2 regions of the Salinicoccus sp. RF5 genome follow, and region 1 is predicted to be linked to the other one. Evidence: predicted binding sites of a transcription regulator. Region 1 holds the regulator's gene; the other holds the start of a gene.
The links. The regulator CtsR, encoded in region 1, represses protease genes until heat stress. The targets are predictions, from matches to a motif close to ATGGTCAATAAAGGTCAAACA.
Positions count from the first base shown of each region.

Region 2: the regulator CtsR is predicted to act here: its motif matches at 11,843-11,863, upstream of clpB (ATP-dependent chaperone ClpB).

Region 1 covers NZ_JAJGRC010000002.1:47,552-62,380, reverse strand. The annotation lists gene radA (DNA repair protein RadA) at 1-90, opposite strand, end outside; gene LLU09_RS07305 (ATP-dependent Clp protease ATP-binding subunit) at 234-2,672, opposite strand; gene LLU09_RS07300 (protein arginine kinase) at 2,674-3,738, opposite strand; gene LLU09_RS07295 (UvrB/UvrC motif-containing protein) at 3,692-4,210, opposite strand; gene LLU09_RS07290 (CtsR family transcriptional regulator) at 4,215-4,682, opposite strand; gene LLU09_RS07285 (NupC/NupG family nucleoside CNT transporter) at 4,889-6,100, shown strand; gene LLU09_RS07280 (metallophosphoesterase) at 6,233-7,048, shown strand; gene LLU09_RS07275 (hypothetical protein) at 7,145-7,528, opposite strand; gene LLU09_RS07270 (YerC/YecD family TrpR-related protein) at 7,899-8,186, opposite strand; gene LLU09_RS07265 (ATP phosphoribosyltransferase regulatory subunit) at 8,347-9,150, shown strand; gene hisG (ATP phosphoribosyltransferase) at 9,147-9,752, shown strand; gene hisD (histidinol dehydrogenase) at 9,749-10,981, shown strand; gene LLU09_RS07250 (pyridoxal phosphate-dependent aminotransferase) at 10,986-12,020, shown strand; gene hisB (imidazoleglycerol-phosphate dehydratase HisB) at 11,965-12,543, shown strand; gene hisH (imidazole glycerol phosphate synthase subunit HisH) at 12,540-13,115, shown strand; gene hisA (1-(5-phosphoribosyl)-5-[(5-phosphoribosylamino)methylideneamino]imidazole-4-carboxamide isomerase) at 13,116-13,817, shown strand; gene hisF (imidazole glycerol phosphate synthase subunit HisF) at 13,814-14,578, shown strand; gene hisIE (bifunctional phosphoribosyl-AMP cyclohydrolase/phosphoribosyl-ATP diphosphatase HisIE) at 14,575-14,829, shown strand, end outside.
Region 2 covers NZ_JAJGRC010000001.1:1,063,659-1,078,487, forward strand. The annotation lists gene LLU09_RS05530 (NAD(P)H-dependent flavin oxidoreductase) at 1-218, opposite strand, end outside; gene LLU09_RS05535 (glycerol-3-phosphate responsive antiterminator) at 418-969, shown strand; gene LLU09_RS05540 (MIP/aquaporin family protein) at 1,131-1,949, shown strand; gene glpK (glycerol kinase GlpK) at 1,995-3,518, shown strand; gene LLU09_RS05550 (glycerol-3-phosphate dehydrogenase/oxidase) at 3,570-5,243, shown strand; gene LLU09_RS05555 (amino acid ABC transporter ATP-binding protein) at 5,778-6,557, opposite strand; gene ehuD (ectoine/hydroxyectoine ABC transporter permease subunit EhuD) at 6,554-7,261, opposite strand; gene ehuC (ectoine/hydroxyectoine ABC transporter permease subunit EhuC) at 7,261-7,923, opposite strand; gene ehuB (ectoine/hydroxyectoine ABC transporter substrate-binding protein EhuB) at 7,992-8,876, opposite strand; gene clpB (ATP-dependent chaperone ClpB) at 9,199-11,787, opposite strand; gene LLU09_RS05580 (undecaprenyl-diphosphate phosphatase) at 11,966-12,790, shown strand; gene LLU09_RS05585 (metal-sulfur cluster assembly factor) at 12,889-13,197, opposite strand; gene LLU09_RS05590 (Cof-type HAD-IIB family hydrolase) at 13,317-14,129, shown strand; gene LLU09_RS05595 (DegV family protein) at 14,150-14,829, shown strand, end outside.

The sequences.
Region 1 (14,829 bases):
CCATGCACCGCAGTTTGGACATCTGCCCATCCACTTGGGCGATTCATGCCCGCACGCCATACACTCGAAAATATTTTTCGTCTTTGCCATGTCTAGAGACTCTCCTGTAATTTGATTTTATTATTAATATTGTATAACTATTACCTATGATTTTAAAGCGGAACCTCATTGAAGCCCGATGCCTCATGATGAAAAAGCCGGGATGGTTTCCCATCCCGGCGTTGCCACTCCTTCTATTCCACTGCAACTTTATCTTTCGTGCTTACATTGAATTCATCATCCTTGTAGTCGATTGTGACTACTCTGCCTTCAAGCTCCTCGCCGGAAAGCAGGGATTCACTGAGCCTGTCTTCGATATGACGCTGGATGGAGCGTGCGAGTGGACGCGCACCATATTCAGGGTCATATCCTTCCTCTGCAATCTTGTCGGTGGCCGAATCGGTGACTTCAAGATGGATATCCTGATCGCTCAAACGTTCTGTCAGCTGATTGATCATGAGCGTCACGATCTCTTTGAGGTGTTCCTTCTCCAGGCTGTGGAAGACGATGATGTCGTCCACACGGTTGATGAATTCGGGACGGAAGCTGTTCTTCAGTTCCTTCATCATCGTATTTCTGATCGTGTCGTAGTCCTGGGACTGCGCCGTCGTACCGAAGCCTGCAAACTTGTTGTCCCTGAGCTCCTGGGCACCGACGTTCGATGTCATGACGATGATCGTGTTCCTGAAGTCGACGGTACGTCCATTGGAGTCCGTCAGACGGCCGTCATCCAATACTTGCAGCAGCATGTTGAAGACATCCGGGTGGGCCTTCTCGATTTCATCGAAAAGTACGAGTGAATAAGGTTTTCTTCTCACTTTTTCCGTAAGCTGGCCCCCATCATCATAGCCGACATAGCCCGGTGGTGAACCGACGAGACGGGAGACGGAGTGCTTCTCCATGTACTCGCTCATGTCGACGCGGATCATCGCATCCTCTTCGCCGAACATCGCTTCGCTGAGTGCCCTGGCAAGTTCCGTCTTACCGACACCCGTCGGACCGAGGAAGATGAAGCTGCCGATTGGACGCTTCGGATTCTTGAGTCCGGCACGTGCCCTTCTGACCGCCTTCGAAATGGAAGCTACAGCATCCTCCTGACCGATGACGCGGTCATGCAGGATGGACTCCAGGTTCATCAGCCTCTCCGACTCGTCCTCTGCAATCTTGGAGAGCGGGATGCCTGTGATGCTGCTGATGACAAGTTCTATATCACTCTTCGTCACAGACTGTGATGCCTGTCCCTGTTCCTTCTTCCAGTTGTCTTCACGCTTCTTAAGCTCATCTTCAAGCTTTGTCTGCTGGTCCCTGTAGTTCGCCGCCGCTTCAAACTCCTGGCTCTGTACGGCTGCATCCTTTTCCTTCTTGATGGCTTCAAGCTTGCCTTCAAGATCCTTCAGGTCCGGCGGGGATGTGTAGCTTCTGAGCCTGACTTTGGATGACGCTTCATCAATCAGGTCGATCGCCTTGTCCGGCAGGAACCTGTCCTGGACATAGCGGTCACTCATGACCGCTGCCGCTTCCAGCGCCTCATCCGTGATGGTGATCCTGTGGTGTGCTTCATAACGGTCGCGGAGACCCCTCAGAATGAGTATCGCATCCTCGACATTCGGCTCATCCACCTGTACAGGCTGGAAACGGCGCTCCAGTGCCGCATCCTTTTCGATGTGCTTGCGATATTCATCAAGTGTCGTCGCCCCGATGCACTGCAGCTCGCCGCGTGCAAGTGCAGGCTTCAGGATATTGGAGGCATCGATTGCACCTTCGGCGCCGCCGGCCCCGATCAGTGTATGCAGCTCATCGATGAACAGCACGACGTTGCCGGCCTTATGGATCTCCTCCATTACCTTCTTCATGCGTTCCTCGAATTCACCACGATACTTCGTGCCTGCCACGACGGTCCCCATGTCGAGTGACATGACGCGCTTGTCCTTCAGGGTTTCCGGCACTTCGTTTTTAATGATCGCCTGTGCAAGGCCTTCGGCAATCGCCGTCTTGCCGACACCGGGTTCACCAATCAGGACCGGGTTGTTCTTCGTCCTTCTGCTCAGCACCTCGATCACACGGGTGATCTCCTTGGATCTGCCGATGACCGGGTCGAGCATTTCATCACGGGCAATCTGCGTAAGGTCGCGGGCCAGTGAATCCAGGGTTGGTGTATTGTGGTCCTTCTTCATGCCGTCCTTCTGCTGGAATGACTCAGGGTTGCCGAGCATCTTGATGACTGCGGCACGGGCCTTCGTGATGTTCAGGTCGAGGTTCGACAGCACACGTGCGGCCACGCCTTCGCTTTCCCTGATCAGGCCGAGCAGGAGATGCTCCGTGCCCACGAAGTTATGGTGGAGCTTGCGCGCTTCATCCATTGAGAGTTCAATGACCTTCTTCGCCCTCGGCGTGTAGTGGATGGAGGAAGAAGGTTCGCTGCCTTCGTTGATCAGGTTGAACACTTCCTCCTTCACTTTCTCTTCAGTGATATTGAAGGATTCGAGGACCTTCGCGGCAATACCTTCGTTTTCCTTTACGAGCCCAAGCAGCAGGTGCTCGGTTCCGATGTTCGAATGCTTGAGGTTGATTGCTTCTTCCTGTGCATAGGCCAGCACTTTTTGCGCTCTTTCAGTCAGTCTGCCAAATAACATATTATTCCCCTCCTAGTAGTTGTCTCATCAAAGCCGCACGCTCTTCTTCAACAGCATGCTCCAAGGACGTGATCTCTATATCTTTTTCATTCAGGCGCATCTTGACGAATGCTGGCTGAATAAGTTGAATCCATTTCTGGAACTGGAAACCTTCCAGTTCAATCAAGCTGAGGTCGGTGCCGAGCTTCAGATCACTCAGACACTTCGCTGCTTCTTTCAATGGCATCCTGTAGGCGTGCTTCAGGAGGCCATAGGAGCGGTAGACCGAATCCTTCACTTCGAGAAGATGTTCACTTTCAAGCCATGAGCGCATCTCCATCTCTTCTTCAACAATGCGTTCCTTCAGTTCGTCAAGGTTGTTGATGATCTCCTCTTCCGTCTGCCCGAGTGTCAGCTGGTTCGACAGCTGGTATATATGTCCGAGCGGGACGGATCCTTCTCCATATATACCTCTTAATGTGAAACCGAAACGACTCAGATTTGCAGACAGCGGCTGAATGCGGCTGCCGAAGGTGAGTGCCGGCAGATGAAGCATCACAGAGGCACGCAGCCCGGTGCCGACATTCGTCGGACAGGCGGTGAGGTAGCCATACTTTTCGTCAAATGCATAATCGACTTCCGACTCCAGCATATCATCGATCGCATCCGCTTTTCTATAAAGGTCCATCATCGGGAGGCCGACCCCCATCGCCTGGATGCGCAGGTGATCCTCTTCATTGACCATGATGGAAACGGATTCGTCCTCATTAATATAACTGAGCAGCCCCTGCTTCGTAAACAATGGGCTCACCAGATGCTTTTCGACCAGCAGCGCCTTGTCCTCGAACTGGAGGCCTGCCATCTCTACACGCCGGTAGTCTGTGAGCGTCTCCTCCAGCTTCTCGAGCACCGGCGCAATGGCCTCATTTCCCTTCATCATGTATGGGAAGGGTAGGTGACTCACGTTACGGGCAAGCCTCACCCGCGCAGACATTTCGACCGGCAGCTCCTCTGATTCCTGCATCCACGGGCTGATGTGATCATATCCCATCATCATCACCTGCCTGTTCCAGCGCCTTGATTTCATCACGCACCACCGCCGCCTCCTCGAACTCCTGCGCTTCGACGAGCTTTGCCAGTTCACCCTTCAGCTGTTCGAGCTTCTTCTTCGTCTTCAGTTGGGCACGCGCCTTCACAGGCACCTTCCCGACATGCTCCGACTGGTGGGCCTGCACCCGGCTGATGATGTCGGCTGCCTGACTGCCGAAGGTGGTATAGCAGTCGGGACATCCGAATTTCCCCATCTGTACGATGGTGTTGATGGTGGATCCACATGTCGCACACTGCTTCGGACGCCGTTTTGTCTGCTGCAGGGATGGGTGCTCGGACAGTGATTTGAGCAGCTTCTGTATATTGAAGCTGTCGTCCGGATAACTGAAGTCATTCTCGAATGAGGCATTGGCACACTGCTCGCACAGGAACTTTTCGGTCTTTTCGAAGCCATTGCCCTTTGAGATATGGATGGTTGCCTCTCTTTCGTTGCATGATTCACATTTCATCTCATCACTCCTCTGTGTAGAGAATGACATCTATCACCCTCGTCAGTATATTCGCACGGAGGCGGTCACGGTATGGCAGATCGAGCATGAGAGATTCCCTCTCCAGGACTGCATCTATGATTTTCGCTTCCTTCATTGTAATCACTTCGTTCTCCATCAGCGACTGTACGATGTGCTTTGCATTCTGCTGAGAGATGCCGTCGCCGATCAGCTGCTTCAGGCGTGCCAGATAATCGGATTTTGAGTGGGCCTCCACCTTGGTGATCCGGATGTATCCGCCGCCGCCCCTCTTACTTTCCACGGTGTAGCCATGTTCATTGGTGAAACGGGTCTTTATCACATAGTTCAGCTGCGAGGGGACACAGTCGAATTTCTCTGCGATATGCGCGCGTTTTATTTCCACAACTTCACCGCCGGATTCTTCAATCAGCTGTTTGAGGTATTGTTCGATTATATCCGACATGTTGCGCATTACATCACCCCTTTTGACCTTCTTTGACTAAATTATATCTCCTATAGTCAAATATGGCAAACGTAAAGTTTTCTGTATTTCCCCTTTATTTTTGTAAACGTTTGCATTATAATGAATCGGGATGATTTTGTCACATGATTACATATACAGACAATAACGCCATGCTATATAATGAATACAACTTAATCTTTTATGGGGTGAAATTCTTGAATATTCTTATGGGTATCATCGGGATCGCATTCACTTTCTTCCTCGCATGGCTTGTGAGCAGCAACCGCAAACTTGCCTTCAAAAAATGGAAGAACATTCTGATCCTTCTCGGTCTACAACTGCTTTTTGCTTTCATACTTCTTTCCACAGGCGCCGGCCAGGCCGTCATCGAATTCCTGGCAGCCGGATTCAACACGCTGCTCGGCTTTGCCGCTGAAGGTGTCGGGTTCGTCATGGGCGACCTGACGACACTCGGAGACGGTTCTCCGGCAGATGTCTTCTTCTTCAATGTACTGCTGCCGATCATCGTCATTTCGGCACTAATCGGTATCCTGCAGTTCACCAAACTGCTGCCGCTGATCATCCGCGGACTCGGCTTCCTGCTGACCAAAGTCACAGGCATGGGCTATCTTGAGTCCTACAACGGTGCGGCATCCATGATCCTCGGCCAGTCGGAGGTCTTCATTTCACTGAAGAACCAGCTGCCACATCTGCCGAAGCACCGGCTCTATACGCTTTCCGCACAGGCGATGAGTTCCGTATCCCTGTCCATCGTCGGTGCCTACATGACAATGCTCGAACCGCAGTATGTCGTTACGGCGATCGTACTCAACCTGTTCGGTACATATGTCATCGTCCACATCATCAATCCGTATGAAGTGACGGATGCTGAAGATGCAGCCGATGTCGATGACAATCCGGATGCAGGAAAATCATTCTTCCAGATACTCGGGGACTACATCATGGATGGTGCAAAAGTCGCCATGACCGTTGCAGCGATGCTGATCGGTTATATCGCGCTCATCGCCATCCTGAACGAAGCATTCCTGCTCATTCCTGGAATGGAGATCACATTCCAGGATGTCCTCGGCTACATCTTCATGCCGATCGCATTCCTCATCGGGATCCCTTGGGCTGAAGCCCAGCAGGCAGGCAGCCTGATGGCGACGAAGCTGATTACGAATGAATTCGTCGCCATGCTCGACTATACGGGAATGGCGGACGAATTCAGCCGCAAATCCCAGGCGATGATTTCCGTATTCCTGGTATCATTCGCCAACTTCTCAAGCATCGGCATCATCGCAGGTTCCGTCAAAGGCCTGCATGACGACAGCGGCAACAAGGTGGCCCACTTCGGCCTGAAGCTCGTATACGGTGCTTCCCTGGTCAGTGTGCTCACTGCAGCAGTCGTCGGATTCTTCGCTTAAAATTGATACTGTATATGTAGAAAGACAGGCCTTCCGGCCTGTCTTTTTTGTATGCTCGGGGACGGTTTGATTGACTTCATCCCGGGGTGTACATGATACTTCTTGATAAATCGACCATACGGAGAGATCAATATGAGAATAGGCATCATTTCCGACCTACATGTCGACCGCCGGCATGCACGCTACTCGATAAACGACTTTGAACAGATACTTGCCGATGAGATCCATAGAAGAAAAATCGAACTGCTCCTCATCGCCGGAGACATCTCCAGCGACTATCGCATCACAACCAACTTCATCCATTCGCTCATGGCCCGGACGGGAATCGACATCCGCTTCGTTCCAGGCAACCACGACTACTGGCAGCCGGAATCCGGAGGAGCATCAAGTGCCGATATATACAGGTTCTACAGGGAACATCCGGAGAGTATGATCAGCGCCCCGCTCATACTGGATAATGACTGGGCCATCGTCGGCCACAGCGGCTGGTATGACTACTCCTATGCCGATCCCCGCTTCAGCAGGGAGAAGATTGCGACCGGTAAGTTCTATGGCGGCACATGGCAGGATAAGGTACGGACAAGCTGGCCGATGGACGACCCTGCATTGTCGAAGACCTTTGCTGATGCTGTTCGGCAGGATCTTGAAGAGGTCGGGGACCGCAACATCATCATGATGACCCACGTGGTGACGCACCGCAGTTTCGCCGTGCCGACACCGCATCGGCTGTTCGATTTCTACAATGCCTTCATCGGCACATCCGATTTCGACACCTTCTACAAGGAGTTCCCGATCCACTACAGTATCATGGGGCATGTCCACTTCCGCCACCAGTTTGAAGAAAATGGCATCCAATTTATATGTCCCTGCCTCGGCTACTCGCGCGAGTGGCGCACGGATGACCTTGCTGTGGAAATAAAGAATACGCTTCAAATAATTGACGTTTAGTATCATAATGTTTAATCATTTGAGTAGTATAGGATAACTAAACCCCCGATTTTGAACGGCTATTCAAAATCGGGGGTATATTCTTTGCTATTCAATTCATCTATTTTTGGCAATCAATTGAAGAACGAAATAATATACTACTGTGAAAATGGCAACTGTAACGATAATGGGTATTACATTATTGATTCCAAAAGTCATACCTATAGTATCTGAGGACGTGGGTGCGCTATTGAAGAATACAGCGCCAAAATATGCTGTCCGATACCCAAGTTCTGCACTTGAAAACAGCAATATCAAGAAGCTGACTGTTAAAATAATCAAAGTCGTCACAATCGAAGCAGCTGCACTATTAATAATCCGTACTACGATTTTCATATCTAACTCCTTCTTTAGATTTACTAACCCTTGGATACTGAAATAAACAACAAAAAATAGAATATAAGAAGCAATATCAGATGAAAACAGGATAGCTACTATCATAAGCATAATGAAGGCCATTCACTTTAAGCATGGATTACTCCTTTGGAAAGCAGATTCTTTTTCATGCACACTTTCTCCTCCCTTAATACGAAAGCCAACAATAAAACTAAATTATCGCATAGATTTTTCTCTGTTTAGGCAGTACGGATAATACATCTAAAAGATTACAAATTCATATTATGAAATCCAACACCTTAAAGGAAATTGTCATATTTTTTGCAGATATGAATAGTACTGATTGTCACAAGGTTACTTCGAGGAAACTATCATTCCTATTAGATATGATATGGCTTGCAGCAGTAGTGGTATATGTAAAATTAATAATTATGCCTACTTAAAATAAAAATGACCTTAACCAAGTTAAGGTCATTCATTCCATCCTGTCGATGATCATATGGTAGCCCTCACTGCCGTAGTCCAGGCAGCGCTTCACCCGGGACACCGTGGCGCTCGAGGCCCCTGTTTCGTTCTGTACCTTCGAGTACGTGTGCCCCTCCTTTATCATCTTCGCCACCTGGAAACGCTGCTTCAGCGACACCAGTTCATTTGTGGTGCAGAGGTCATCGAAAAAGTGATGGCATTCCTCAACTGTTTCAAGCTTCAATATACCTTCGAACAGATCATCAAGCTCCTTGCCTCTCAACCTATCTATTTGCATATGTTTCCCCCCATTAATACGGTTATCATATCAAATCACTTTAGCGTTTTAAAGTGTTAAACAAAATTGTCGGAAATCTCTTGTCATCGCCGATTTATTTTGTTATTATCAGATTTATTGATTATTCTTTATCACGCTAAAGTATTAAAGGAGATATGGTATGAAAAACGATTTGATCATCCGACGCCTGAAATTTGCACAGGATTATACACAACTGCTTGCCGATGAAAACTATCAGCTGGTCGACATGAATATGGTGGAGCCCTTCAATATCGACGACAAGCGCCACCATTCCTCGACCATCATCTTCGAGCGCAACGAACAGCTCTTCTCCATCCGCAGCGACTGGACGCGCTCCCTGCTCAACTACAGTGAGGACTATCACCTCAGCCAGCGCTTCTTCGGGTACTTCGGCCCCGTGGTGAGGAACTACAAGACTTTCCATCAGGCAGGCGTCGAACTCTACCGTCCCACTGATGAGGAGATACTCGGGAGCATCGACATGCACCTGTCGTTCGTCACAGAAGGGTATGGCGAGAAGTTCCATTCGATCGTGGTCAACGATGATACGCTGCTCGACCTCTACATCGACAAGTATGACCTCGATTCGGGCATACGCAACCTGGTCCATGAAAAGAACCTGTCCGAACTCAGAAAACAGCTCGGCCAGACCCACCCGCTCTATATCCTGCTTTCGGCGAAGGTGAGCGATCAGATGGATCTTGTGAATGCCGAGTTCGGCGACAGTGACATCATGCGCTTCATCGACAGGCTGAAACAGGCGCTTGAAGGCTACGGCATGAAATTCATACTCGACCTGTCATTCCGATCTCCCCAGTCGTACTACAACGGCTTCTATTTCCAGGCCTTCCTGGACCACGACTATCCGCTCCTGAGCGGCGGGGAATACAACAGCAGCGCTTTTGGCATTGCGGTAAACCTATCTAACGGAGGATTGCTATGATTACAGTCGCACTTACGAAAGGCCGGCTTTTCAAGGACTTTCTCAAATATATGAACGAAAACGACCTGAACAACTACATCCGTGCCCTGGATGGCGAAACACGCTCGCTCTACACCGTCGTCGACAATGTCAAATTCATCTTCGCCAAAGGGCCGGATGTGCCGACCTATGTCGAAAGCGGCGTAGCGGACCTCGGCATCGTCGGCTCCGACATCATCACCGAAGACGCATTCAACATACTGAATGTCTCCCAACTGCCGTTCGGCGACTGTCACTTCTCCGTGGCCGCCCTGCCCGACCAGGAGGAATTCAGGGTCATCGCGACGAAGTACACCAACATCGCCCATGAGTATTTCAAGAATAAACGGCAGGATGTCTCATTGATCCACCTGAACGGTTCGGTGGAGCTTGCACCGCTGCTCGGACTCTCGGACGGCATCGTCGATATCGTCCAGACGGGCGGCACGCTCAGGGACAATGGACTCGTCGAGCACGAGAAGATCATGGACATCCATGCACGGCTCATTGCGAACAAGCGGACCTTCTATACAAAAGAGGACGAAATCTATGACTTCATCAAGGAAATCGGGGTGATCGAATGAATGTCCAGGAATTCACGGAAATATTCGACCAGAAGCGTGCCGGCGCGGGGTTCGACGGCTATAAGGATGTGATGGACATCATCGAATGCGTCCGCACGGAAGGGGACGCCGCCCTCCGTGACTATACGGAGCAGTTCGACGGCAGGAAGCCGGCATCCTTCAAAGTGCCTAAATCGGCGCTCAAGGCGAGCTATGATGCCATATCCGATGAGGAGAAGACGGCGCTTGAGACGATCCGCACACGCATCGAGCGATATCAGGAGAGCATCAAGTATGAAGACAGGGATGATGGGGAATTCCAGTACGTCTACCACCCGATCGAGAAGATTGGCGTCTATGTACCGGGCGGTACGGCGCTCTATCCGTCAAGCGTACTGATGACCGTCGTGCCTGCACTCGCTGCAGGCGTTAGGGAAATCCATGTCACCACCCCGACATTCGATGAGAACAACATCACATTCGCCGCCCTCTACATATGCGGCGTGGAGGATGTCTACACCGTCGGCGGCGCCCAGGCCATCGCCGCGCTTGCCTACGGCACGGAGTCCATTCCGAAGGTCGACAAGATCGTCGGCCCCGGCAACTACTATGTCGCCTTGGCCAAGCGCCTCCTCTTCGGCGAAGTCGGCATCGACATGATTGCAGGACCGAGTGAAATACTCATCTATGTGGACCAGGACGTCCATGTCGATGCGATCGTCTATGACCTGTTCGCCCAGGCCGAGCATGACCGGAATGCACGGACATTCCTGCTCAGTGAGGACGAAGCAGTCATATCGGAAATCGAAGACCGCCTCGAGGAGCTGATCGATGCACAGCCGCGCAGCGAAATCATCCGTGCATCCATCAGGGACAACCATTATGCAGTCGTGGATTCCCGAGAGGCACTGCTCGATATGGTGAATCATATTGCTCCAGAGCACGTATCCATCCAGCACCGCGATGCCGACATGATCATCCGCAACATCAGGTATGCCGGTGCCGTATTCAACGGCTACTACTCCCCGGAAGCCATCGGGGACTACGCTGCAGGCCCTTCCCATGTACTGCCGACCGACCGGACGGGCAGATTCAGCCATGGGCTCAACGTGAACGACTTCATGACGAGCCATGCGGTCATCTCCCTCGGGCAGGAGACCTATACCGAAATCGCCGGACCGGCGAAGACCGTCGCGAAACGCGAACAGCTGGACGCCCACTACCAATCCCTACGGATCCGAACGGAGTGATGAAATGATCCACATGGACCGCAATACAAGCCCAATCTCCCCGCTCAGTGATGCGGCGATCGCAGAAGTCGTCAAAGAAACGCACATCCATGAGTACCCGAGCAATGAAATCACACGCTTCAAACAGCTCTATGCCGACTACTACGGCATAGACAGCAGTACAGTCGAAGTCGCCAACGGCTCGGATGAATGGATCCAGAAGGCCATCATGACGCTCGGACAGAACGGCGTCATGACACTCGCCCCGGATTTCGTGATGTACCATGAATATGCCCAGCAGGTGGATGTACCTGTATATACCGTCCCCTGCAACGAAGATTTCCAGTTCGACTTTAATCAGGTCATCCGGTCTGTCGAAGAGAAGAAACCGTCCCTCTTCCTCATATCGGTGCCCCATAACCCGACAGGCCAGATGTTCGCCGACAGCGAACTGAAGGCGCTCGCCGATGCCATGAAGGGCGTCGGCGGCTACCTCGTCCTTGATGAGGCATACTTTGAATTCGCACACGCCTACAAGCGGCCGGAAGGAAGCCACGTGCTCATCATCCGGACGCTGAGCAAGATGTTCGGCATCGCCGGACTCAGGGTCGGCATCTCCATCGCAGAAGGCGAGACATTCCGGAAGATCACCCGGCTCAACCACCCCTACCCCGTCAATTCATTGTCGTTGAATCTGGCGAGCAGGATATTCGGGGATGGGGCGGCCCTCGATGCATTCGTGCGCTACCAGCTTGACTCGAAAGCGCGTCTTGTCGAGGCATTCAGCCAGGTATCTGGTAAAATAAACATCATCGAATCACATACGAACTTCATCTTCACATACGGCAGGCATGCACGTTCACTCGGTACATACCTTCTACAGAATGGCTATCAGCCAAGGATGTATGATGCCGCACCGCTCGGGGATGTCGTCAGATACTCGGTGATCCGGCCGGAGGACTACGACGAGCTCAACCAATTAATCAAAGAATGGAGCAATCAATATGATCAAGAAGGAAAGAGCAACAAAGGAGACGAAGATTTCCATATCACTCGATGACGAAAAATCATTCAGGGACTCCTCCATTTCGACGGGAGTGGGCTTCTTCGACCATATGCTCACACTGTTCAGCTTCCACTCGGGCCTCTATCTCGAAGTGGAAGCGGATGGCGACCTTGAGGTCGATGCCCACCATACTGTAGAGGATGTCGGCATCATACTGGGTCAGATGCTGCGTGAACTCTACGTGCAAAAAGAATCCTACCAGCGCTACGGCACGACATACATCCCGATGGACGAATCCCTTGCGCGTGTAGTGCTCGACCTCTCCGGCCGGCCTCACCTGAACTTCCAGGCGGCATTCTCGAAGGAGACCGTCGGCACGTTCGACACTGAACTCGTCATGGAGTTCTTCAATGCGGTCAGCATGAACAGCCGCATGACGCTCCATATCGACCTGCTGAAGGGCGGCAACACTCATCATGAAATCGAAGCGGTCTTCAAGGCGTTCGCCCGGAGCCTGAAGGCGGCCCTCGCTCCGAGTGACGCCGGCATCCCCTCTTCAAAGGGTGTCATCGAATGATCGGCATCATCGACTATTCGCTCGGCAATATACAGAACATAAAGAATGCGCTCGAGAAGCTTGGATATGAGTATATCCTTTCAAGCAAGTACGAAGACCTGGCGGAATGTGAAGCCATCCTGCTGCCGGGCGTCGGACACTTCGGCAATGCAATGGAGACCATCACCCGCCTCGGCATCAGGGAGGATCTGCTGAAGCTGGCGGAGACGAAGCGGTTCATCGGAATCTGCCTCGGCATGCAGCTGCTGTTCGAAGAGAGCGAGGAAGGCAATGCACAAGGGCTTGGACTGCTTGCAGGCAGAATCGCCAGGATGGAGACGCCCCACCCCGTGCCGCACCTCGGCTGGAACACGCTTGAGAGCACCTCCCCGGCACTTGACGGTAAGGATGTGTATTTCGTACACAGTTTCATGGCGACCGAAACGGACAGTACGATCGCTACGGCAGAATACGGCGTGACGGTGCCCGCCGTCGTAGGAAAAGGCAATATCATCGGCATCCAGTTCCATCCGGAAAAATCCGGTGACATCGGAGTGGAAATGCTGAAGCAGGCCATAGAAGGAGGCATATAGATGAACATCATTCCAGCAATAGACATCATAGAAGGCCAGAACGTCCGTCTGACACAGGGGGACTATGGCAAGAAGACGGCCATGAAGCGCACACCTGAAGAAGCCATCGCCTTCTACAGCAGCTTCGAACAGGTCGCACGCATCCATATCGTCGACTTGATGGGTGCGCTCAAACAGGGCGCCCAGGAGACGACGGTCATCCAGAAACTGAAGGAAAAGACCGACCTGCCCCTCCAGATCGGCGGTGGGCTCAGGGAAACTGAAACGATTGAACAGTATGACGCCATCGGCATCGACTATTTCATCCTGGGTACACGGGCGATCATGGATCTCGACTGGCTTGAAACCGTCGTCAGCCGATTCCCCGGCCGCATCTTCGTCGGTGTGGACGCGAGAGAAAACGACATCTACGTCAACGGCTGGACGGAGAACAGCGGCATCACGATCGATGACTACCTGAAGAAGATCGAACTCCTTGATATCGCCGGCATCATCTATACCGACATCAACAAGGATGGCATGAACCAGGGGCCGAACTTCGAAAACACCCAGCGCATCAATGGACTGACCCGCCATGCGGTCATCGCAAGCGGCGGTGTCAGGAGCAAAGATGACCTGGACAGACTCGAAACGATGGGCATCACACAGGCCATCGTCGGCAAGGCGAGCCACAGTGATGAATTCTGGAGGGATATAAGATGATCAAAAAACGCATCATTCCATGTCTTGATGTCAAGGAGGGCCGCGTGGTCAAAGGCGTCAATTTCGTCGGACTCCGTGATGTCGGAGATCCGGTCGAGCTCGCTGCACGCTACAATCAGGAAGGGGCCGACGAACTCGTCTTCCTGGACATTTCAAAGACGCAGGATGGCCATGACCTGATGATCGACGTCATCCGCGAGACCGCCAAGACCCTGTTCATACCATTGACCATTGGCGGCGGCATCTCCTCCGTAGAGGACATCCGCCAGCTGCTCAATGCCGGTGCGGATAAGGTCAGCATCAACTCTGCAGCCATCAGGAATCCGGAACTGATCAGGGAAGCGAGCGAAGTCTTCGGCAGCCAGTGCATCTGTGTCGCGGTCGATGTGAAGTACGACGCGGATGAACAGGACTACTTCATCCATACGCACGGCGGCTCCAAGAAGACTGATGTACGCGCCTTCGACTGGATCGTGCAGTGCGAGGCACTGGGCGCCGGGGAACTGCTCATCACGAGCATGGACCATGACGGTGTCAAACAGGGATTCGACATTCGATTCCTGAAGCAGGCCAACGAAATGGTGAATATCCCCATCATCGCAAGCGGCGGCGCAGGCAGCCCAGAGCATTTCACCGAACTGTTCCATCAGACGGACGTCTCTGCCGGACTGGCCGCCTCCATCTTCCATAACAGGGAAGTGGAGATCAAAGACCTGAAAGAAACGTTGCAGAATGCAGAAATAGAGGTGAGGACAACATGAAACCGGATTTCGAAAAAGGCGGCGGACTCCTGTCCGTCATTCTCCAGGACGACAGGACTGGGCAGGTCCTGATGAACGGCTTCATGAACGAGGAAGCCTATCAGAAGACTACGGAAGAGGAAGTCGTATGGTTCTACTCCCGTTCGAAGGGACGCCTCTGGAAAAAGGGGGAATCGAGCGGCAATATCCAGGTCGTCAAAAGCATGGCACTGGACTGCGATTCGGATGCCCTTCTCATCCAGGTCGAACCG
Region 2 (14,829 bases), on a different contig from region 1:
CCGAAGGCGCCATCGTTCCTCTTCTTCAGTTCATGAATCGTTTTACGCAATGCTTCCGGATCCATGCCGCCTGCACCGATCATGCCGAGTCCCCCGGCCCGGGAGACGGCACTGACCAGTTCTTCGGTCGTTATGCCGCCTGCCATAGGCGCCTGTATGATTGCATGCTCCACCCCGAGCAGTTCCTTGAGCATACTGTTGCCTCGTGATGTATCCACTTGCCCTACCCCCTTGACGTTACTTCCATGAACGTGTTTCTACTATTTAAATGGAGGTGGTCCGTCCACCCCCTTGTTACTGTACACTACAATGGCCCACATTGTGTTTATCTATACCCCAATTTCCAGATGCTATACAATTTTACATATCTATTCTATGATAAAAGGAATAATAAATTTGAAATGAAGGTGCAATGGTGTGAAAATTCTACCCGCAATCCGTTCCATGAAGGATTTTGAAAAACTGATCGGCAGTCCCTATCGGGCCTGTGTCATCCTGGATATCCATATCGGCCACCTGGAAAGCCATATCACCACCATAAAGAAACATGGTTTTGATGTCTATCTTCATCTCGACCTCATCAAGGGGCTTGCGGTGGACACCGCTTCGCTCGAATACATACACCAGAAATATAAGCCGACGGGCATCGTCACCACACGTGGCAGGATCATCAAAAAGGCCAACCAGCTCGGCCTGGAGACTGTTCTGCGCATTTTTGTCATCGATTCCTCAGCCATCGAGAAAAGCATCGAACTCATCAGACAGACGGAGCCGAAGCTGATTGAAATCCTGCCCGGTGTCGTGCCGAAAGTGATCCACCTGATCAATTCAGAAGTGGAAGCTGATGTCATCGCAGGGGGATTGATTGAAACGCAGCGTGAAGTCGACGAGGCCATCGCCGCCGGAGCGAAGTATGTGACGACAAGCAAGACCAGCCTGTGGTTCGATCCCGCCAACCAAACTCCCTGAAGTATATAAAAGTTGACAGCGCTGCCATTATAGGATAGATTATAAAGTAAGTTAATAGGACACGGAGAGACAGAGCCCACATTAGTAGCTTTTACAAAGCTACCAGTGTGGGCTTTTTTATGTTTTATTAGCGGATCAATCAAACAAAGGAGTGGTTTGCAATGAATGAACTCGTTGCAGAATTTGTTGGAACGGCAATACTTATCCTGTTCGGGGCAGGCGTCGTAGCCAACGTCAATTTGAAGGGGTCCCTGGCGAAAGGGTCGGACTGGATCGTCATCGCATTCGGTTGGGGTTTTGCGGTGGCTTTTGCCGTATATGCCGTCGGCCAGTTCTCAGGTGCACACATCAACCCGGCCGTTACACTCGGCTTCGCATTTGCGGGTGAATTCGAGTGGGCGAAAGTAATTCCCTACATCATCGCACAGGTACTCGGGGCAATGGTTGGTGCATTCCTCGTCTGGCTGCACTTCATGGCGCACTTCAAGGATGAGGATGACGAAGGCACGAAACTTGGTGTGTTCGCCACAGGTCCGGCCTATCCAAACTATGTCGCCAACTTCACCAGTGAGATGATCGGTACATTCATCCTTGTCATGGGCCTGCTCTTCATCGGTGCCAATGATTTCACTGAAGGCCTGAACCCGCTCATCGTCGGCTTCCTCATTACGGCGATCGGACTCAGTCTCGGCGGTACTACGGGATATGCCATCAACCCGGCCCGTGACTTCGGCCCGCGGCTCGCTCACTTCCTCATGCCGATTCCAGGCAAGGGAAAATCGAACTTCGTCTATGCCATCGTACCGATACTCGGTCCTTTGGCCGGCGGTGCGCTCGGTGCAGCGGTATATAACGCGATATTCCTGGGTTCACCGGACCTTTTCCTCGCCATTGCGATCGTCTTCACTGTTTTGGTTCTCGTGCTTGGGGTATTTCTTAATAAAAGCATCCTTAAGGACGAAGCTTCCAAACTGATGTAGATTTCAACGTTTTTGAATACAACAAAAGTAAAGGGGAATGAATCAATGGAAAAATATATCATGTCTATCGACCAGGGCACTACGAGTTCACGCGCCATCCTGTTCAACAAGGAAAGTGATATCGTCGGCACCAGCCAGAAGGAGTTCAAGCAGTATTTCCCGGAATCCGGATGGGTGGAGCATAACGCCAATGAAATCTGGAGTTCGGTCCTCTCCGTGGTTGCAGGTGTCATGTCTGAAAATGACATCAAAGCCGAACAGATTGAGGGCATCGGCATCACAAACCAGCGTGAAACCACCGTCGTCTGGGATAAGAACACCGGCCGGCCCGTCCACAACGCCATCGTCTGGCAATCCCGCCAGACCGCAGACATCTGTGATGAACTGAAATCCCAGGGCCATGAGGATACATTCCGCAACAAGACCGGTCTGCTCCTCGATCCTTACTTCTCCGGTACGAAAGTCAAATGGATCCTCGACAATGTCGAAGGCGCACGGGAAAAGGCGGAGAACGGCGACCTTCTTTTCGGTACCATCGACACGTGGCTCATCTGGCGCTTCACTGAAGGGGATGTCCACGTGACGGACTATACCAACGCCAGCCGTACGCTGATGTACAACATCCATGAGCTGGAATGGGATAAGGAACTGCTCGACATACTGGGTGTTCCGGAATCCATGCTGCCGGAAGTCAAATCCTCGAGTGAAGTATACGGGGAAACGACGAAATCCCACTTCTTCGGACGCAACGTTCCCATTGCAGGGGTTGCAGGAGACCAGCAGGCGGCCCTGTTCGGCCAGACCTGCTTCAAGGAAGGCGACGCGAAGAACACTTATGGTACCGGCTGCTTCCTGCTCATGAATACAGGCACAGAAGCCATCCAGAGTCAAAACGGACTGTTGACGACGATTGCCTACGGCATCGACGGCAATGTGAAATACGCACTCGAAGGATCCATCTTCGTTGCCGGATCCGCCATCCAGTGGCTTAGGGACGGGCTGCGCATGTTCAATGACTCGCCGCAGTCGGAATCATATGCGAACCGCATCGAATCGACGGAAGGCGTATATATGGTTCCGGCATTCACCGGACTCGGCGCGCCATACTGGGACTCTGAAGCACGCGGTGCCATCTTCGGATTGAGCCGTGGGACTGAAAAGGAACATTTCGTCCGCGCCACGCTTGAATCCCTTGCATACCAGACGAAGGACGTCCTCGATGCGATGCAGAAGGATTCAAATATAGAACTGGAGACGCTGCGTGTAGACGGCGGCGCTGCAGCCAACGACTTCCTCATGCAGTTCCAGGCAGACATCCTCGATACGACTGTAGAACGTCCGGAAGTGCTTGAAACGACGGCCGTCGGGGCCGCCTATCTTGCAGGCCTCGCAGTCGGCTTCTGGAAATCCACCGATGAATTGAAATCGGTCAGCGAAACGGACAGCGTATTCGAACCGAAGATGGAACAGGAGCAGCGTGATGCCCTCTATGATGGCTGGCAGCACGCCGTACAAGCCACACAGGCATTCAAACCGAAACACAGTTTCAAGAAAGAAGATTCACAATAAAGACCCGGGGACGCATGGGCTTTATTTGCCATAAAAATAGGAGGTAGGAAAATGCTGAACACATTGACCAGAAAAGACCAGTTACAGCATATGGAGAAAGTCGACTACGATATCGTCGTCATCGGCGGCGGCATCACCGGTGCCGGAATCGCACTCGATGCGGCGAAGCGCGGCATGAAGGTCGCACTCGTCGAGATGCAGGACTTTGCTGAAGGGACGAGCAGCCGGAGCACGAAGCTCGTCCATGGTGGCCTGCGGTATCTGAAGCAGTTCCAGGTGGGTGTCGTACGTGAAACCGGAATCGAGCGTGCCATCGTATATGAGAATGGCCCGCATGTGACGACCCCTGAATGGATGCTGCTTCCCTTCCACAAAGGCGGCACCTTCGGACAGTTCACGACAAGCATCGGCCTGCGTGTCTATGATATGCTCGCTGAAGTCAAAAAGAGCGAGCAGCGCAAGATGCTGAGTGTGGATGATGTCCTTGAGAAGGAACCACTCGTGAAGCAGGACGGCCTGCTTGGCGGCGGCTACTATGTAGAGTACAGGACGGATGATGCGCGCATGACGATCGAAGTCATGAAGAAAGCTGCAGAGTTCGGTGCTGACCCGATCAACCATGTGAAAGCCATCGGCTTCGTATATGACGAAGGCAAAGTAGTCGGCATTCACGCCGAAGACCAGCTCAGCGGGGAGACCCATCAGATCCTCGGCCGCCGCGTCATCAACGCCACCGGGCCATGGGTGGATGATGTCCGTTCGAATGATGAAGAAGCCAAAAAGGGCAAGAAACAGCTCTTCCTCTCAAAAGGTGTCCACCTCGTTTTCGATGAGGAGGACTTCCCGCTCCACCAGGCCGTCTACTTCGATGCCAAATCGGATGGCCGTATGATCTTCGCCATCCCAAGAGATGGCAAGACATATGTCGGAACGACGGATACGCATTATGAAGGGGACAAGCAGAACCCAGTCACAACGCGCGAAGATCGTCAGTATCTTCTCGATACGGCGAATGATATGTTTCCGGGACTCGGCCTTACAGAGGAGCATATTGAGTCCACGTGGGCAGGCATACGGCCCCTCATCCATGAAGAAGGCAAGGACCCTTCAGAAATATCCCGGAAGGATGAAATCTGGGAAGCGAAGAGCAATCTCATCACCATCGCCGGCGGAAAGCTGACCGGCTACCGCCACATGGCCAAGGAGATCGTCGACCTTGTCGCTAAGCGCCTGGCCAAGGACTATGGACTCAAATTCGATAAAAGTGATACTGTGAACCAGCCGATTTCAGGCGGTGATGTGGGTGGCAGCGAAGGTTTCAGTGAATTCGTGAGGAATATGGGCGACCGTGCCCCATCCTACGGCCTGTCCATCACAAATGGCCAGAAACTCGCCTCCCACTACGGCAGCAATGTCGAAAAAGTATATGAAATCATCGGTGGACTCGGGGAAGCTTCAGAACACTACGGACTGCCGAAGGACGTTCACGCAAAAGTCATCTACAGCATACAGCACGAAATGGCTGCAAACCCGCGGGACTACTTCGTCAGACGTACAGGCGAACTCTACTTCGACATCGCCAAGGTAGAGGAATACAAAGATGGCGTCATCCAATTGATGAGCGACATCCTCGATTGGGATGACAGCACACGCCAGACCTATAGGGATGAACTTGAAGTCGCCTGCCGTGAAGCAAAAGGTGTCTCCACCATGGAACACGCATAAACCATCCTCACCCGCCCCAATATGGGCGGGTTTTTTATGTTGGTTCGGCGAGTGGGCGGGCGGCGTGGGCTTAACTCCCAGTCGGAACATCTCCCACTGTGAATTGGAGGTCTAACTTGCCGTCGTTCCGCCTGCGACGGTGAGTTAACCCCCTAACTTGCCGTCGTTCCACCTGCGACGGTGAATTAACCCCCTAACTTGCCATCGTTCCACCTGCGACGGTGAATTAACCCCCTAACTTGCCATCGTTCCACCTGCGACGGTGAGTTAACCCCCTAACTTGCCATCGTTCCACCTGCGACGGTGAGTTAACCCCCTAACTTGCCATCGCTCCACCTGCGACGGTGAGTTAACGCTCCAACTTGCCGTCGTTCCGCCTGCGACGGTGAGTTAACGCTCCAACTTGCCGCCGTTCCGCCTGCGACGGTGAGTTAACCCCCTAACTTGCCGTCGTTCCGCCTGCGACGGTGAGTTAACCCTCCGCCCCCGGCACAAATCAAAAAAGCGCCGGCTTCTGCAGCCGGCGCTTCATCTTTATACTTCTTCTTTTCTGAATCTCCTCAGGAAATCCTGGAGTCTTGGGTTGTCTGACTTGTTGATGACCTCATCGGCGGTTCCGGATTCAGCAATGACCCCGTCATCCAGGAAGAGGACGCGGTCTGCTATTTCCAGTGCGAAGTCCATTTCGTGTGTGACGAGCACCATGGCCATATCATCCTGTTCTGCGAGGTCACGGATGACTTCGAGCACTTCCCCTACAAGTTCCGGATCGAGTGCTGAAGTGACTTCATCGAACAGCATGATTTTCGGCTTCATGACCAATGCGCGAGCCATGGCGACACGCTGCTTCTGACCCCCGGAGAGATTGGATGGATAGGCTTCATATTTGTCACCAAGCCCTACCCGGTCGAGCATCTGTTTGGAGAGCTCCACGGCTTCCGCTTTTTTCAGCTTCTTGACCTGGACAAGCGGAGTGACGCAGTTGTCCAGTATGGTCTTATGCGGGAAGAGGTTGAAGTGCTGGAAGACCATGCCGATATTCTTCCTTACTGACCGAAGGTGCTTTTCGTTTGCCGTCTTCATCTTGCCCCCTGATTCCATCTTCCATAGATTTTCTCCAGCGACGATGATGTCCCCTTCACTCGGCTCCTCAAGTGTCATCAGCAGGCGGATGATTGTGGTCTTCCCCGAGCCGCTCGGGCCGATGATCGCAATCTTCTCAGTCGGGTATATATCAAGATTTATGCCCTTCAGAACATGTGTATCACCGAATGACTTATGGACGTCTTTGTATTGTACGATGGGTTCCATTATTCGGTCACCTTCACTTTCTTTTGCTTAGTCTCGAATCGACGATTCATTTTATTTTCAAGTCTTCTGATCAGCAGTGCAGAAGGATAGCTGAGCAGCAGGAACAGCAGCGCGACGATGGTCAACGGTTCAATATAGGACCATGTCTGTGCACCATAGCTCCGTGCGATGCTCAGTATGCCGACCACCCCGATGGTTGCTGCAAGCGGTACTTCCTTGAACAGTATGATCAGGTAGTTTCCGAGCATCGGTATCGTCGGCGGCAGTGCCTGCGGCAGGACGATCTTCGTCCATTTGTCGCGCGTCGAGAAGTTGAGTGCGGTCGACGCTTCCCACTGTCCCTTGTCCACGCTTTCTATACCGGAACGGTACACCTCACTGATATAGGTGGAAAAATGGATTCCAAGTGCCAGCATGGCTGCGACGAAGGGTGTGAAGGATGTTCCTACATACGGTACCATCGGCCACGCAAAGTACAGGAAGAAAATCTGCACAATCGGCGGCGTGGATCGTATGAACTCTTTTATCCAATAGACGATGAAATTGAATGGTTTGACTGGTGTGGACTCGAGGAGCAGCCAGACGAACCCTGCAACCAACGCAAGCAGGTAACTGGCCACAGTGAGGCCCAATGTGATCTTGAGTCCCTCCAGTATGATTGGAAATGCATTGAAGAATGTTTCCCAACTCCAATATGTTGCTGACATCAGCTCGCCACCCCTCTCTTGGAGATTTTCTCACCTTTTTTGGAAAGCCAGATGAGCGGCAGTGCGATGATGAAGTACATTACCAGTACCATGAAATAGGCCAGTGGTCCTTCTGAAAGATTCGATGACCGATATATGTCCCCGTAGTAGAGTATGTCGGTCAGACCGATCAGTGAGACGAGGGCTGTACCTTTAAGTATCTGTATTGAATAGTTTCCGAACTCGGGCAGCATCAGCCTGAGTGCCTGGGGCAGTATGATATGCCTCATGCGCTGGAATCTTGAAAGATTCAGTGCAACACTCGCCTCCGTCTGGCCCTTGTCGATGGACAGAATGGAACTTCTGACCACTTCCGACATATACGCCCCGTAGTTCAGTGCAATGGCAACGACCCCTACCCACCAGTTGCTTCCAAGGTCGATATTGAACAGCATCGGCACGGCATAGTAGAGCCAGAAGAGCTGGACAATCAGCGAAGTCCCCCGGAAGATTTCAACATATAATGTAGTGAAGCCACGAATGAATGGATTTTTCGCCAACCGTGAAAGGCCGGCGATGAATGCCATTACGAAAGAGAAGAACGTGGCCATCAGAAATATGCTGATGGTCGTCCATGCACCCTGGGACAGGTAGGTCAGTATGTTCACCCCGGTATCAAACATTTTCCTCACTCCTTATCTTCCAATAAAAAGGTCCAGTTTTTCCAAAGGAATGACTGGACCTGAAAAGATTATTCGCCTTCACACAGCTGCTCGGTTGTCACTTCTCCGACTTCCACTCTGTTGTTTTCTGCAGTGAAGCCTTGGGATTCATCGAGAATCTCATCGATTGTGCCATCTTCCTTCAGCGTTTCGAGTGCATCGTTATATGCAGTGCGGAGCTCTTCATCCTCAAGGTTGAATGCTGCTGCACCGAAGCTTGGTATACCCTCGATATCAGGCTGCTCGAAATCTTCGACGATTTCCACATCGTCACTATCCAGTGATTCATATGCTGCCCTGAGCGTTGCTTCAGTCGCCGCTGTCACATCCGCGTTACCGGATTGTACTGCTGAAAGCTGTGCAGGTATGTCTCCGACCGACATGATCTGGCTTGGATCTACACCCTCCTGATCGAGGAAGTCGAACTGTGTCGTTCCTTCCATAAGTGCCACCGTCACGTCAGGGTTGTCGGCGATATCCGCATAGCTGTGGATATCTTGCGGGTTGCCCGCTTGTACCACGAGCCCTTCACCGTACTGCATTTCAGGTTCTGCAAACAGTGCATTTTCACAACGGTCCGGCAGGATCGCCATACCGGCAGTGATGACATCATACTGTCCGGCCTGTACGCCCGGAATCAGTTCGCCCCAGTCCGTCAGGTGCCCTTCCACATTGTCGATGCCCATTTCCTGGAACACCGCTGTCGCTATGTCTATTGCGGCCCCTTCAAGTTCTCCGCTCTCTGAATCTTCATAAGCATAAGGCGGTTCATTCGCAAATCCGATGTTCACAGTCCCGCTTTCCTGAAGTTCAGCAAGCTTTCCTGATTCTCCACCGGATTCCCCTTCTCCGGACCCGCTGTCTTCCGAGCCTCCATTACCGCAGGCTGCGAGTACGAGAACAAGCCCAAGCATAAGTACTAATGCGTAATTCTTCAAAAGAATCTCCTCCTAGTAAGTTGGTTATCTTTCCCTAGCCATGAACATGTACAACGTTAGTATACAGGAGTGACGTTCTGTGTCAAATTCAGGATGCGGTGGATAAAAAAGGGGGGAAACATAACGTCGGGGGACTATGCTGTAAAAGCAGTAGGACTTGAATCAATTTTAATATAAATTTACAGATAATTCAAATTATATTGTAAATGTTCAACTATTAAAATGATTTTCATCATTTGAGAACATATGCAACAAAAAAGCTGCCCCTCATCAGAGGGACAGCTTGGATAAAACTGATCTACATCTCAAATTGCAGCGCGCCGTCTCGGTAGTCTATCTTTACATTGATGCCTTCCGACATATCCGCTTCAATGAGCTTCCTTGCAAGCGGTGTTTCGATGTGGCGCTGGATGAAGCGCTTGAGCGGACGTGCACCGAATTGCGGTTCATAGGCCTCTTCAGATATCCAATCCTTAACCGCATCCGTGACTTCAACGGTCATATGCTGGTCTGTGAGGCGTCTGTTCAGGTCGTTGATCAGCTTGTCTGTAATAAGCTTCATGTTCTCCCTGGACAGCGGGCTGAAGATGACGATGTCATCCATGCGGTTGATGATTTCAGGTTTGAAGTGCTGATGGACCTCCTTCATGACGATGTCCTTCGTGCCTTCGGAAATCTCCCCATCCTCCATCACCGTATCGAGCAGATGGTTCGAGCCGATATTCGATGTCATGATGATGATCGTATTCCTGAAGTCGACCGACCTTCCCTTCGAATCCGTCAGGCGGCCTTCGTCCAGCAGCTGGAGCAGGATGTTGAAGACATCCGTGTGGGCCTTCTCCACTTCATCCAGCAGGATGACGGAGTACGGCTGGCGGCGGATGGCTTCCGTCAGCTGGCCGCCCTCCTCATGTCCGACATATCCCGGCGGTGCACCGATGAGCCTGGAGACGGCATGCCGTTCCATGTATTCACTCATATCGATGCGGATCATGTGCTTCTCGGAATCGAACATCGTCGCCGCCAGCGTCTTAGCGAGTTCCGTCTTGCCGACACCGGTCGGGCCGAGGAATAGGAAGCTGCCGGTCGGCCGGTTCGGATCCTTGATGCCGGCCCGTGCCCTTATGACAGCATCGGCAACGAGGTCAACCGCCTCATCCTGCCCGACTACACGTTCATGAAGTATATCGGACAGCTTCAACAGTTTATCCTTTTCGGTTTCGACGAGCTTCGTTACCGGTATACCGGTCCACTGGCTGACGATGTAGCCGATTTCATCCTCCGTCACCACTTCACGGATGATCCGGTTCTCCCCGGCGCTTTCCTCCTGGAGGGCCGCTTCCAGCTCTGAGAGTTCACGCTCGAGCTGCGGCAGCCTGCCGTGCCGGAGTTCTGCGGCCTTTTCAAGCTCATAGTTGTTTTCGGCCTCCTCGAGCTCCTGGCGTGTACGGTCGAGTTCCTCACGCTTATCGTTGACCTTCTGGATCTGTCCTTTTTCCTTCTCCACACGCTGAGCGAGGGACTGCTGGGCTTCACGTGCTTCGGACAATTCCTTCTGCAGTTCTTCAAGCCGTGTCCTTGATACGGAATCATCCTCCGACTTCAAGGCCTGCTCCTCGATTTCAAGCTGCATGACGCGGCGGTTGATCTGGTCGAGCTCGGTTGGATTCGAGCCCATCTCCGTCCGTATCGTGGCGCTCGCCTGGTCCATCAGGTCGATCGCCTTGTCCGGCAGGAACCTGTCCGTAATGTACCGGTCGGACAGTTCAGCCGCTGCAACGAGGGCGCGATCGGTGATCCGCACCCCGTGGTGCACCTCATAGCGCTCCTTGAGCCCGCGGAGGATGGAAATCGTATCCTCGACATCGGGTTCCGGTATCTGTACCTTCTGGAAGCGGCGTTCCAGGGCGGAGTCCTTTTCGATATATTCGCGGTATTCATTCAGTGTGGTGGCCCCGATGCAGTGGAGTTCCCCTCGGGCGAGCATCGGCTTCAGCATATTGCCGGCATCCATCGCACCTTCAGTCTTGCCGGCGCCCACCAGCATATGGATCTCATCGATGAAGAGGATGATCCGCCCTTCCGACTCCTTCACTTCCTTGAGTACAGCCTTCAGGCGTTCCTCGAATTCACCGCGGTACTTCGCACCGGCGACAAGCGCAGAAAGATCGAGTTCAAATATCGTCTTATCAAGCAGGCTGTCCGGGACGTCCTTGCGCACGATGCGTTGGGCGAGCCCTTCAACGATCGCCGTCTTGCCGACGCCCGGCTCCCCGATCAGGACCGGGTTGTTCTTGCGTTTTCTGCTCAGTATGCGGATGGAGTTGCGGATTTCCTCATCGCGCCCGATGACGGGATCCACATTGCCGCTCCGGACTTCCTCGACGAGGTCACGTCCATATTTTTCCAAAACTTCATATTGCACTTCCGGATTTTGTGTTGTCACATGATTTCCCCCTCTTACTTTGTTGATGATCTCCCTGATCACTTCACCCTTGTTTCCGACGGTCTCCTTCAGGATCGGTTCCGTCTCGATGCCTGCCATGAGCATGTGTTCGACCGAGATGTATTCATCCTTCATTTCGCCCATGATCTTCTCTGCCCTGTTCACTACCTGTGTGAAGCCGTTCGACATGTACTGCCCATATTGGACATTGTCTCCCTTGACCACATTGTACTTCGACAGTTTTTCATCATATTTCGTGAGCAGTGCATCCACATCGATGTTCGCCCGTTCCAGCACATCCCGCGCCATGCTTTCATCAATGGTGAAGAGCGCCTTCATGACAGCTTCCACCTCGATCGACTGGAGCTTCAGGTCGACTGAGATCGACTGTGCCCGTTCGATGATGGACTGCACGCTGTACGTCATCCTGTTGATATCCATATTCATCACCTCTTGTTTCAAAATGGGAGCAGTTGTTTACCAACTGGCTCAAAAATGTTTGACCTTTTTTGACCTTTAATTATATTATACACCCACTGCATTAATTTTCAAGTAATTGATAGCTTTTATCCGGCATTTATTTTATATTATATCCTAGGGTTTCATAGGAGGTTGAATCATGGATATCTTGGAAATTATCCGTTACATATTTTTGGGGCTGCTGCAGGGGTTCACTGAACCGATTCCTGTATCATCCAGCGGCCATCTCGTCATCGCCCGGGAAATCTTCGGGATAGAGGCCAAGGGCCTGTCGTTCGAAATACTGCTGAATACCGCATCACTCATTGCGATACTCTTCATCTACCGTCTGGACATCACTGCAATCATCGTCAATCTGAGCCGCTTCCTGTTCAAAGGGGCCAGGGATGAAGAAGCGGTCGAGGACTTCCGCTATACCATCTATCTGATCATCGCCACCATCCCGGTCGGTGTCCTCGGCATCCTGCTGAAGGACATCATCGGGGACAATGTCTCCATGCTGACCGTCGGAATGATGCTGTTCATCACCGGCCTCGCACTCTGGTTCATCAAGAACAAGCGGGGCGTGAAGCGCGACGGCGACCTGAGCATCAAGGATGCCATCATCGTCGGGCTGGCCCAGTGCGTTGCACTGATGCCAGGCGTGAGCCGCAGCGGTGCCGCACTCGTCGGTTCAATGGCTGTAGGCATGAACCAGAAGAACGCCCTCAGGTTCGTATTCCTGCTCTACATCCCCGTATCGCTCGGCACGGCACTGATCTCCGTCGGGGACCTCGTGAACGACCCCGAGATCATATCGCTGGCCATTCCCTATGCGCTTGCATTCATCGCCAGCATCATCGCCACATACTTCGGCCTGAAGTGGCTTCAGGGGGTCATGGAGCGCGGAAATCTCGCCATCTTCACCTATTACTGTTTTGCACTCGGTTCATTCGCCATCCTGTATCATCTATTCATACTGTAGGATATGGGTCATACAGTATTATGCATACCCCGGTAGCATCCTCCGGACACAAAAAAATCCCACAACCTGGAGGTTGTGGGATTTACTTATATGCTGGCCTAGCTCACACCGAGTGCAATCTTGGCGTAACGGCTCATTTTATCTTTGTCCCATGGTGGATTCCATACGATATTTACTTCCGTCTCTTTGACTTCGGGAAGTTCAGAGAGTGCAGTTTTGACCTGATCCACAATCTGTGGTCCCATCGGGCAGCCCATGGAGGTAAGTGTCATTTCAACACCTGCGTTGCCATCTTCATCAAGATGCACACCATAGACGAGTCCGAGGTTGACGATATCGATGCCGAGTTCCGGGTCGATGACGTTCTCAAGGGCACCCATCATGCTTTCTTCCATTGCTTTATCCATTTATCTCACTCCTTTTAGAGTATATACTATATAATATATCAAAAAAACTACACGATATAAACATAAATGATATGATAGTTATGATAGTTTTATGAATGTTGACAAGGAGATTTGCCGTAATGGAAAAGCATCTTATATGTTTGGACCTGGATGGGACGCTGCTGACCGACGACAAGGCGATCAGCCCATTCACCAAAAAAGTACTACTTGAACTCAAGACCCACGGCCATGAAATCATGATCTCGACCGGCCGCCCCTATAGAGCAAGCGAACCCTACTACCGGGAACTTGGCATGAATACGCCGATCGTCAATTTCAACGGCGCCTTCGTCCACCATCCCCAGGATCTGTACTTCAAGACAGTTCATGAAGAACTCGACCTCGAAGTCGCCCAGGAGATCGTCAAGCGTGTGCCGGATTTGAACATCCAGAACATCATCGCCGAAGTGAAGGACAATGTCTATATCCACTACCATGACGAGGTGCTCTTCGAAGCCTTCAGCATGGGGAACCCACAGGTCAAGATCGGCGACCTGACCCAGAACATCGACTCCGGCCCGACGACCATACTGATCCAGGCTGAGGAGCCGGAGGTGCCGGCCATAAGGCAGGCACTGGATGACCTGTTCGCCGAAACGATCGAACACCGTCGCTGGGGTGCGCCCTATCCAGTCATAGAGATCGTCAAGAAGGGCATCAACAAGGCGGTCGGAGTCGACTACTGCCGGGGCTACCTCGGCATCGACCAGAAGTACACGATCGCCTTCGGCGATGAGGACAACGACACCGAAATGCTCCGCTATGTCGAGCATGGGGTGGCGATGGGCAATGCCATCGATGAAATCAGGACAGTGGCCGACTACATGACGGACACCAACAACGACGACGGCATTGGCCAGTTCCTGAATGACTTTTTCAAATTGAAACTATAACGAAGAAAGGAGCAGATGATATGCAATTGATCGCAGACAGCTGTTCAGATATTTCCGTAGAGGAACTGGACAGGATGGAGATAGAAATGGTCCCCCTGAAGATTACGATTGATGACAGGGACTACCTGGACCAGTTCGACATTTCAAGTACGGAAGTACTCGATGCTATATCCGAGGGCAAACGCCCGTTGACGAGCCAGGCAAACCCGGAGGATTTCACAAAAGTCTTCCAGAAATACGTGGACCGGAAGGAACCTCTGCTCTACATCGCCTTCTCGAGTGAACTTTCCGGGACATACCAGAGTGCCGTAATCGCCAGGGATACGATTCTCGATGATCATCCCGATGCCGACATCACCATCATCGATACGAAGGCCGCAAGCTATGGCCTTGGACTCATCGTGGAGCGTGCCCACAGCTATGTGGAGTCAGGACTCTCCAAAGATGAGATCATTTCCAAAGTGGAAAAGGATGTCAAGGACATCCGCCACTTCTTCACAGTGGACGACCTCGACTATCTGGCAAAAGGGGGGCGTCTGTCGAAAGGTCAGGCATTCCTCGGCGGCCTACTCAACATCAAGCCGCTGCTCCATGTCGAAGAGGGGAAACTCGTCCCGCTTGAGAAGCACCGCGGCGTCAAGAAGGTGCACAGCAGCATGGTCAAACATCTGATCGCCGATAATGTCACCCGTGAGGTGCA